Regions from separate parts of the Paenibacillus sp. FSL R5-0744 genome, predicted to be linked through region 2. Evidence: riboswitches for the same ligand, from Rfam matches in the RefSeq annotation. Region 2 holds a riboswitch; the other holds the start of a gene.
The links. Region 2 has a riboswitch for thiamine pyrophosphate ahead of MKY19_RS02060 (ABC transporter substrate-binding protein). Riboswitches for the same ligand answer to the same signal wherever they lie in the genome.
Positions count from the first base shown of each region.

Region 1: another riboswitch for thiamine pyrophosphate. It lies ahead of MKY19_RS12250 (ABC transporter ATP-binding protein); the one in region 2 lies ahead of MKY19_RS02060 (ABC transporter substrate-binding protein).

Region 1 covers NZ_CP150228.1:2,823,910-2,828,125, forward strand. Annotated here, with positions in the region: gene MKY19_RS12240 (ABC transporter substrate-binding protein) at 1-474, opposite strand, end outside; gene MKY19_RS12245 (ABC transporter permease) at 471-1,244, opposite strand; gene MKY19_RS12250 (ABC transporter ATP-binding protein) at 1,225-1,920, opposite strand; TPP riboswitch at 2,188-2,291, opposite strand; gene MKY19_RS12255 (amino acid ABC transporter substrate-binding protein) at 2,515-3,351, shown strand; gene MKY19_RS12260 (amino acid ABC transporter permease) at 3,403-4,071, shown strand; gene MKY19_RS12265 (amino acid ABC transporter ATP-binding protein) at 4,086-4,216, shown strand, end outside.
Region 2 covers NZ_CP150228.1:456,126-460,341, reverse strand. Annotated here, with positions in the region: gene MKY19_RS02065 (hypothetical protein) at 1-1,324, shown strand, start outside; TPP riboswitch at 1,474-1,584, shown strand; gene MKY19_RS02060 (ABC transporter substrate-binding protein) at 1,745-2,794, shown strand; gene MKY19_RS02055 (hypothetical protein) at 2,856-2,996, shown strand; gene MKY19_RS02050 (MTH1187 family thiamine-binding protein) at 3,061-3,354, shown strand; gene MKY19_RS02045 (ABC transporter permease) at 3,351-4,112, shown strand; gene MKY19_RS02040 (ABC transporter ATP-binding protein) at 4,129-4,216, shown strand, end outside.

The sequences.
Region 1 (4,216 bases), 2.4 Mb from region 2:
GGAAGAATACCCAATCTGTTTACCTGTGAGGTCTTTTGGACTATGAATGTCACTAGCCTGAGGTACCATTAAATGATTAAGCGGATGTCTCACAATCGCTGCAATCGAACGTACTGGAATGTTCTCACTGCGTGCCATGAGCACCTGAGGTTGATAACTAAGCGCTAAATCGATTTGATTCGCTGCTACAAGCTTCAGTGCGTCATTGCTGTCTGCGGGCATTTGGATCTCTACGTCCAGACCTTCCTCTTGGAAATAACCATTCTGCTCAGCAGCATATAAAAAAGAGTGAACGGCATTGGGATACCAATCGAGCATAATCGTCAGCTTGTGCGTTTGTTTAATTTCGTTATTAGATGAATTAGCAGGAGGACTACTTACATTGGATGCTTTTCCGCAGCTGGTGAAGATTAGGAGTGAACATATGAGAAATACGGGAATAAGCCATTTTCTTTGGAAATTCAAATCATTCATTGCTTAGATCCTCTTTTCTTTAAAAATAATGGTTCGAGCAGAGCTATCATCAGAAACAACACTACACCGAGCGCGGACAACAGAAATACAGCGGCGAACATTTCGGCACTTTGCATATTTCCGGCCATCCTTCGGCTAAAGTAACCGAGTCCTTTGCTTCCTCCAAGCCATTCGCCGATGGTTGCTCCAATCACGCAGTACACAATGGATAGCTTTAGTCCTGAGAAAAAAGAGGGCAGCGCCAGCGGGATTTGGGTTTTAGCAAGCAGTTGCCAGCGGTTTGCGCCAAATGTTAACAATAAGTCTTTGTAGGCTTGACCACTTGTACGAAGTCCGTCATATGTACTCACAACGACTGGAAAAAAAGCAGTTAGAAACACAACAGCCACTTTGCTCCACAGCGTATACCCGAACCACATAATAAAAATGGGGGATAGCGCGATTAACGGGATCGTCTGACTGATAATAAGGAACGGATAGATGGCCTTTTCAAGGGGGCGAAATAAGAACATTCCGGTGCCCAGCAGTGAACCACAGATAACCGAGAGAACAAAACCTACCAATATTTCCTGCAGTGTCGCCATAAAATGCGGTCTGAGTAATTGCCTGTGTTCGATCAATGCGATACCTATTGAAGAAGGTGCAGGTAGGATAAAGGCTGGAATCAAGTGAAGACGAACAGCTGATTCCCAGATCACAAGAATGAACAATAGCAGTAGAATGAAGGGGCCGTAATTGTTTAAATATTTTTTAAAAGGTATAGGATGCATACAGTCTCCGCTCCAACTTTTCCCGTAACGCTATAAACCGGGGTTCATAGTTCATCTTGTAATATCTTGGCCTCGGTAAATCAACGACGATCTCCTGTAATTCACTATGCATGCCTCCAGACAATAAATAAATCCGATCGCTTAGTAACAGCGCTTCCTCTAGATCATGGGTGATGAGCATCACTGTTTGATCCAGCTCATCCCAAAGCTCCAACAGCCAACGGTGTATCTCACGTTTGGTCATAGCGTCGAGCGCTCCAAATGGCTCATCTAACAGCATAAGACCGGCCCCGCCGCCAGCTACAAGCGTTCGAAGAAATGCGACTCGCTGTTTCATGCCACCCGATAGCTCATGGGGATAAGCCCTCTCTACATCGGCCAAACCGAAGCGTGACAGCATTTCCCGAATGTGAGAGATCGTCTGTTGTTTACTAAACCTTGGTTTAATCTCCCAGGGCAAAAGACAGTTGTCGAGCACGGTTCTCCAAGGAAGCAGCAAATCCTGCTGAGGCATGTATGCGATCTGACCTAAGCGAGTAGAGGATGACGAGTTCGAATGAATTATTATTTTCCCATGAGTGGGTTCGAGCAAGCCTGCTATAGTTTTGAAAAGCGTACTTTTTCCGCATCCGCTAACCCCAATGACAGAAACAAACTCACCTTGCCTGATATCCATGGATAGATCTGCGAATACAGGGGGTTGTTCTGATTCCGGAAAGGAGTAGGTTAAGCCTTGAATGGATAGGATTGTCGTGATGATCGAACCTCCTAAAAAGTTTTGTGAGCGTTGGCTTCTTGGAAAGCATCGTACAAAATTTGCTTCGGAAGCCTACGCTTAAGTTTTGTGATTGATTGTAAACAAATAAAGACCCATTCATTTCCGGTGGGAAATAAATGGGTCAAAAAGTTCATTCAGCATAGGAACACTAAAAATGCATGGGATGAAAATTCTGCTCCACTTCCCTCCGCTGGTATGATCCAGATCAGGTTCCAAGGGTCCGGAGCTTGAAGCTCCGTCTCAGTCGGCCGACTCCCCTAGTGAAATAACAGGTCCATATTTAATTTGTTTATAAATATACCATATCTTTCTGAGATGTAAAGAGAGGATCTTGTGAAGGATTATTCTAAGAATGGGTAATATAAGGGTAGAGATTTACCTAATATTACAATTCCGATGTATATAATCGGAAAAAACCATTGACGGTAAACAGCAGCCAGTGTAGTATACAATTTACCGGATGAATTCCGGGTAAAGAGAGGGGAATTAATAATGAAAAAACTAAGTTTAACTATTCTATTGGCGTTAACCGTGGTGTTTGTAGCGGCCTGCGGCAATAATTCGAATACCGATACTTCTAATAATTCTTCAGCTGGAACGAATGGTGGAAATACAGCCACTGAGCAAAACAGCCTGGAAGCTGTTAAAGCTAGCGGCAAATTGCGTATAGGAACAGAAGGGACGTATGCTCCCTTTACTTATCATGACGCTTCGGGAAAACTGACCGGCTTTGACGTAGAAATTGCTGAGGAAGTAGCGAAGCGCCTCGGTGTTGAACCAGAATTTTTTGAGACACAGTGGGACGGTATTTTTGCTGGGATGGATGCCAAGCGTTTTGATGTTATTTTTAACGAAGTATCCATTAATGAAGATCGTAAAGTGAAATATGATTTCTCTGAACCGTATATCGTATCTAAAGCGGTATTGATAGTGAGTGAAAACAATGAGGATATCAAAACATTTGCAGATCTTAAGGGTAAAAAAGCCGGACAATCTCTAACCAGTAACCTGTCCGATATCGCCCGTGAGAACGGTGCTGAAATCGTTGCTACAGACGGGTTCAATCAAGCGATGGACCTATTGACCTCAGGCCGTATTGATGCGACTGTAAATGATGGTTTGTCTTATCTGGACCTGAAAAAGCAAAAGCCTGATGTGAAAATAAAAGTGGTAGATGAGATTCCTGACGGTTCGCAAAGCGCAGCTGTTTTCTTAAAAGGCAACGATGAGTTGGTAAAAGTAGTGAGTGATGCAATAGTTGAAATGAAGAGCGATGGCACATACTTAAAGATTTCTGAGAAATACTTTGGTGCTGACGTTTCAAAATAATACAAGGTTTCAGAAGCTAACTAGCTTGGAACCAAAAAAGGATGTCTAAAAATGGATGACCGCAAAATACAAATTTTCTTAGATTCACTGCTACCCCTGCTAAAAGCTGGGGTGGCTTTTACCATTCCTTTGGCATTGATATCATTTGCACTTGGACTGATCTTAGCGATATTGACTGCATTAGCTCGTCTCTCCCCGTGGGTACTTCCGAAGCTGATCGCTCGCTTTTATGTATGGGTCATTCGTGGAACCCCTTTGTTGGTGCAACTGTTTATTATTTTCTATGGTTTGCCGGCAGTTGGAATCGTGCTAGACCCTTTCATAGCCGCAACCATTGGATTTACGCTTAGTGTAGGGGCTTATTCATCAGAAATTATACGTGCTGCTATCCTGTCTATACATAAAGGTCAGTGGGAAGCGGCCTTCTCCGTTGGGATGACTCGTACCCAGGCACTGCGCCGCGTTATACTGCCACAAGCTGCCCGTGTTTCTGTACCGCCGTTATCGAATTCCTTTATTAGCTTGGTCAAAGACACTTCACTGGCAGCGACCATTACCTATACGGAGATGTTCAGAACAGCACAGCAGGTTGCTTCCACCTCCTATGAGCCACTGCTGATCTATTGCGAAGCAGGATTGTTCTATTTACTATTCTGCTCAGTGTTATCAGCACTGCAAAATTACTTGGAGAAACGACTGAGTCGTTACTCTGCGAGCTAAAGGGGGAGACAATTATGATTGAAATACTTAATTTGCATAAATCCTTCGGTGAGCTGCAGGTATTAAAGGGCATTGATCTCGAAATGGAACATGGCAAGGTACTGGTCATTATTGGCCCATCGGGTTCAGGCAAAACAACGCTTTT
Region 2 (4,216 bases):
TTTTCTGGATAATAAAGAGTTAGAAAATGCCTATTACGGAGAAGATCACTGTGTTTCCCATGAACGGATGGAGCGCACCTATTTACCGTTTGCTGCACACATTCTTTTTCCACGCAAGAAGGATGTAGACTCTTTCCGCCGCTTTTCCAGAGTCAATAATCTGGACTGTATTCTAGAGATTCCTCAGCAGTCTATATTTTTTAAAATTCTCTCGACGGATATATTCATATGTCCTTTTCAGCTTGGATTTGTGACGATACGTGTCCAGCTTGAGGGGGATTCGATTCCCTTTAGTATTGCACTGGAATTCGCGGACCGCTTCCGGACGCTTGAGAATACCTTCGTACAGGATGACTACACCTATATCCATTGCGGGGAACAGACCTATGAGATGGTAGAGGATTTTGTCTTCCGAAATCTGGTGGATGGACTGGAGCCTTTTCTGGATCACTCGGATATCAATGGGGCTTATTTCGAGACCCTTCCCTTTTTCGTAGATGAAAGAATGCAGGTGCAAGCCTTTTATGGCTTTCAGAGTGAAGGGGATTCTGATGAGATTAGTATAAATATACGCTATCGCGCCTCTCAGCTTGATGGAATTGATCTGAACGGGAAGCCCTATGCCAGTGCCAGCGATCCAGCGTATATTGCGAACTACTGTCATGAGCATTCCTATAATCGATGGGGCCCAGACTCGTATTATATGATGAATGAGCAGACCTTTTGCTGTCTAACCCGAGCTGAACCAAAGATCGCCGTTAGCCTCGCCAACCAGATGTACGGGCAATATTATTACGGATTTCTACTCAATATTTTCCACAAAATCGTTCTGCTAAAGCTGGCAAATATGCATTCCCGACTACGCATAAACCACGATTATGATGAGATCGATAATTTAATCTACTCGATTAATAAATTCTCGGCAAAGTTCTATTTCTTGGAGCTGATTTCACAGTCGCAAGGACGGGAGATTTTTCTTCAGCTGCGTAAAGTATACGGGAACGACGCTCTGTTCGAGGAAGTAAAAGAAACCTTGACTGACCTTTTTCAGTATCAAGATAAGTTCCAGTCGAAGCGCCGGGATAATCTGCTGATGATCCTCACTGTATTTACGGTGGTAAGTGGGATTTATGGCATGAATCAAGTCATTGACGATCTGGATGGAAAGATTCAATGGAGTAAGATGGTTAGCTATTCCCCCTTTGAGTTTCTTGCTCTTTTCGTGATTATGAGCGGGATAATGATCAGTGTTGTCCTTACGCTAGGTGCTCTGGTTACTGAGCTTAAGCGGCGTCATCGCAAGAAACATAAAGATCTGGATTAATGAAAACGGACGGAGAGATTTGAAAAATTTAGGAGCATGCTACTAGACATTCCGAGAACAGCCGTCTATAATACACCGTATGCAAGCATAAACGCCTTCAGCGTCCTTATAAAGACGATTAGCGTTTAAGCGAGAAATACCCGTTAACTTCATAGAACCAGGGGTGCTGGAATTGGCCGGCTGAGATTGTATCCCACAAGATACTGACCCTTATACCTGATCTGGATAATGCCAGCGTAGGAATCGCCAATTGGTTTTGGTCCCTGTGACCTTTACTAACCTTGCGCCAAGCCAGCGTCCCGATCACTCGGGGCGCTTTTTTTGTGTAGATCACAAAAGATGTAGAAGAAATGTACATACTACACTTTATGGTTCATGTTGGATGACGGGATCTGGCAACCTTAAAGGAGAGAAGAAGACATGCAAGTCAAAAAAGTACTTATGCTTAGCCTCACCTGTATGCTCATTCTTGCGATTGCCGGATGCGGCAGCAACAATGGGAGTACAGCCGGAAACAAAGGAAATGCTGCGGAATCGAATGCAGCGACCGGATCAAATGCTCCAAAAGAGCTTACCAAAGTTAAGGTTGCACTGGATTGGACACCGAATACGAACCACACCGGTCTATACGTAGCCAAGGATCTTGGTTATTACGCGGAAGAAGGTCTGGATGTAGAAATCGTTCAACCTGGCGCAGCGGGTTCTGATACGATGGTTACCTCTGGCGAAGCTGCTTTTGGAATCAGCGCTCAGGAAGGATTGACTCTAGCTCGTCTACAAGGCGTTCCCCTTGTCTCGATTGCAGCCATTATTCAGCATAATACTTCGGGATTCGCCGCTCCAGTGGATCGCAATATTAAATCACCAAAAGATTTTGAGGGTAAAACTTACGGAGGTTGGGGCTCTCCCGCTGAGGAAGCAGCCATGAAGGCGATCATGGACCCTGTTGGTGGCGATGTGAAAAAGGTGAAGCTAATCAGTATTGGTGAAGCTGACTATTTTACTGCAGTCAAACGTGACATTGATTTCGCTTGGATCTTCTACGCTTGGACCGGTATTGAAGCCGAACTGCGTGGTGAGCCTCTGGATATGCTCTACTTGAAGGATTATGCGCCTCAGCTCGATTATTACACCCCTGTGCTGACCACGAGTGAGAAGCAGATTTCTGAGAATCCAGATTTGGTGAAGGCTTTCCTGAAAGCCACATCGAAGGGTTATCAATATGCGATTGATCATCCAGAAGAGGCTGCCTCTACATTATCCAAGGCTGTGCCTGACCTTGATGCCGAGCTTGTCCTAGCTAGCCAAAAATGGCTTAGCCCGAAATATAAGGACGACGCCCCACGCTGGGGAGAGCAAAAAACCGAGGTCTGGCAGAATTACGGCGACTGGATGTATGATTTGAAGCTGCTGGACAAACCGCTGGATGCAGCTAGTGCATTCACGAATGATTTTTTACCGGCGGAGTAAATAACAATAATAAATGAAACACTTCGTTATCAAAGTTGGCTTTTTGAACTTACCTATTTCAATGAGAGTTCAAAAAGTCAGCTTTCAGAACCAAGAAGGTTGGACGTTACTTGAGGAAGGAGGAACGGAGCGTAGTGATGTGCTACGTGAGTACCGGACTTCCCAAGTTCGTTCAAGATTCGACGTCGAATCTGCTTCCTGAAAACACTTCGTTATCAAAGTTGGCTTTTTGAACTTACCTATACAATTTGAGAGGATTGATTATTGTGGCTAACACACTATTAAGCATTCAAGTAATTCCTAAGACTCCAAACAATGAGGACTCCATCCCATACGTAGATAAAGCGATTGAAGTTATTCAAAAATCCGGCGTTAAACATCAGGTGAATCCACTGGAAACTACTATGGAAGGTGAACTGAGCGAGCTCCTGGAGGTTGTACGTCAAATGCAGGAAGCACTGATCGAAGCAGGTAGTCCAAGCGTGATCTCCCAAATCAAAATCGCTCATAACCCTAACGGAATCAGCATGGATAAATTGACGGAGAAATATCGGCCGTGAGATCGACCTGGAAGCTAATATGGCCGCCCCTTGTGGCGGTCGTCTTCTTTTTAACCGTATGGCAGTTATCTGTTTCTCTATTCCATATCGAATCCTGGATTCTGCCGAGTCCTGCTGATATTGCACGCGAATCGACCAGTAATGCCTCAGGTCTCTGGGCTCATACGATGGCTACGCTCCGACTCACATTAATCGGTTTTCCTATTGGTACAGGTGTAGGCTTGATCGTCGCTCTACTTCTGCATCTTTTACCTTGGGCTAGACGGGCTTTTTATCCACTCATTATTCTGAGTCAAAATGTTCCCTCTATCGCACTCGGACCACTGCTTATCATCTGGTTTGGCTTCGGCCTTTTGCCCAAAATCGTGCTGATTACACTGGTATGCTTCTTCCCGGTAGCTGTCGCTGCAATGGGCGGCTTGTCTCAAAGTGATCAGGTCATGATGAATTATATGAAAATGGCGGGTGCAAGCAAGTGGCAAATCTTCACCAAGCTGGAGCTTCCGTCTTCTATCCCGGCACTATTTTCCGGTGTGAAAATATCAGCTACTTATGCGGTTATGGGAGCCGTGGTCGCTGAGTGGATTGGCGCGGATAAAGGGATTGGCTATTATATGCTCCTGCAAAAATCGGCTTACCGTACAGATCGGATGTTTGTCGCTATTGTTATTATTGTGCTCCTTAGTCTTGTGCTTTTTGCGATTATTGCCTTGCTCGAAAAATGGTTAGTTCGCTGGAAACCGCGCCGTAACTCATAGAAAGGAAGATGCCTGTATGTCTCAAGCGACGCAAATAGAGCAAAGAACAACTGAAATCATAAGCTCTCCTGAAGCTCATACTGCACCACCTGCTCTTGAAGTAA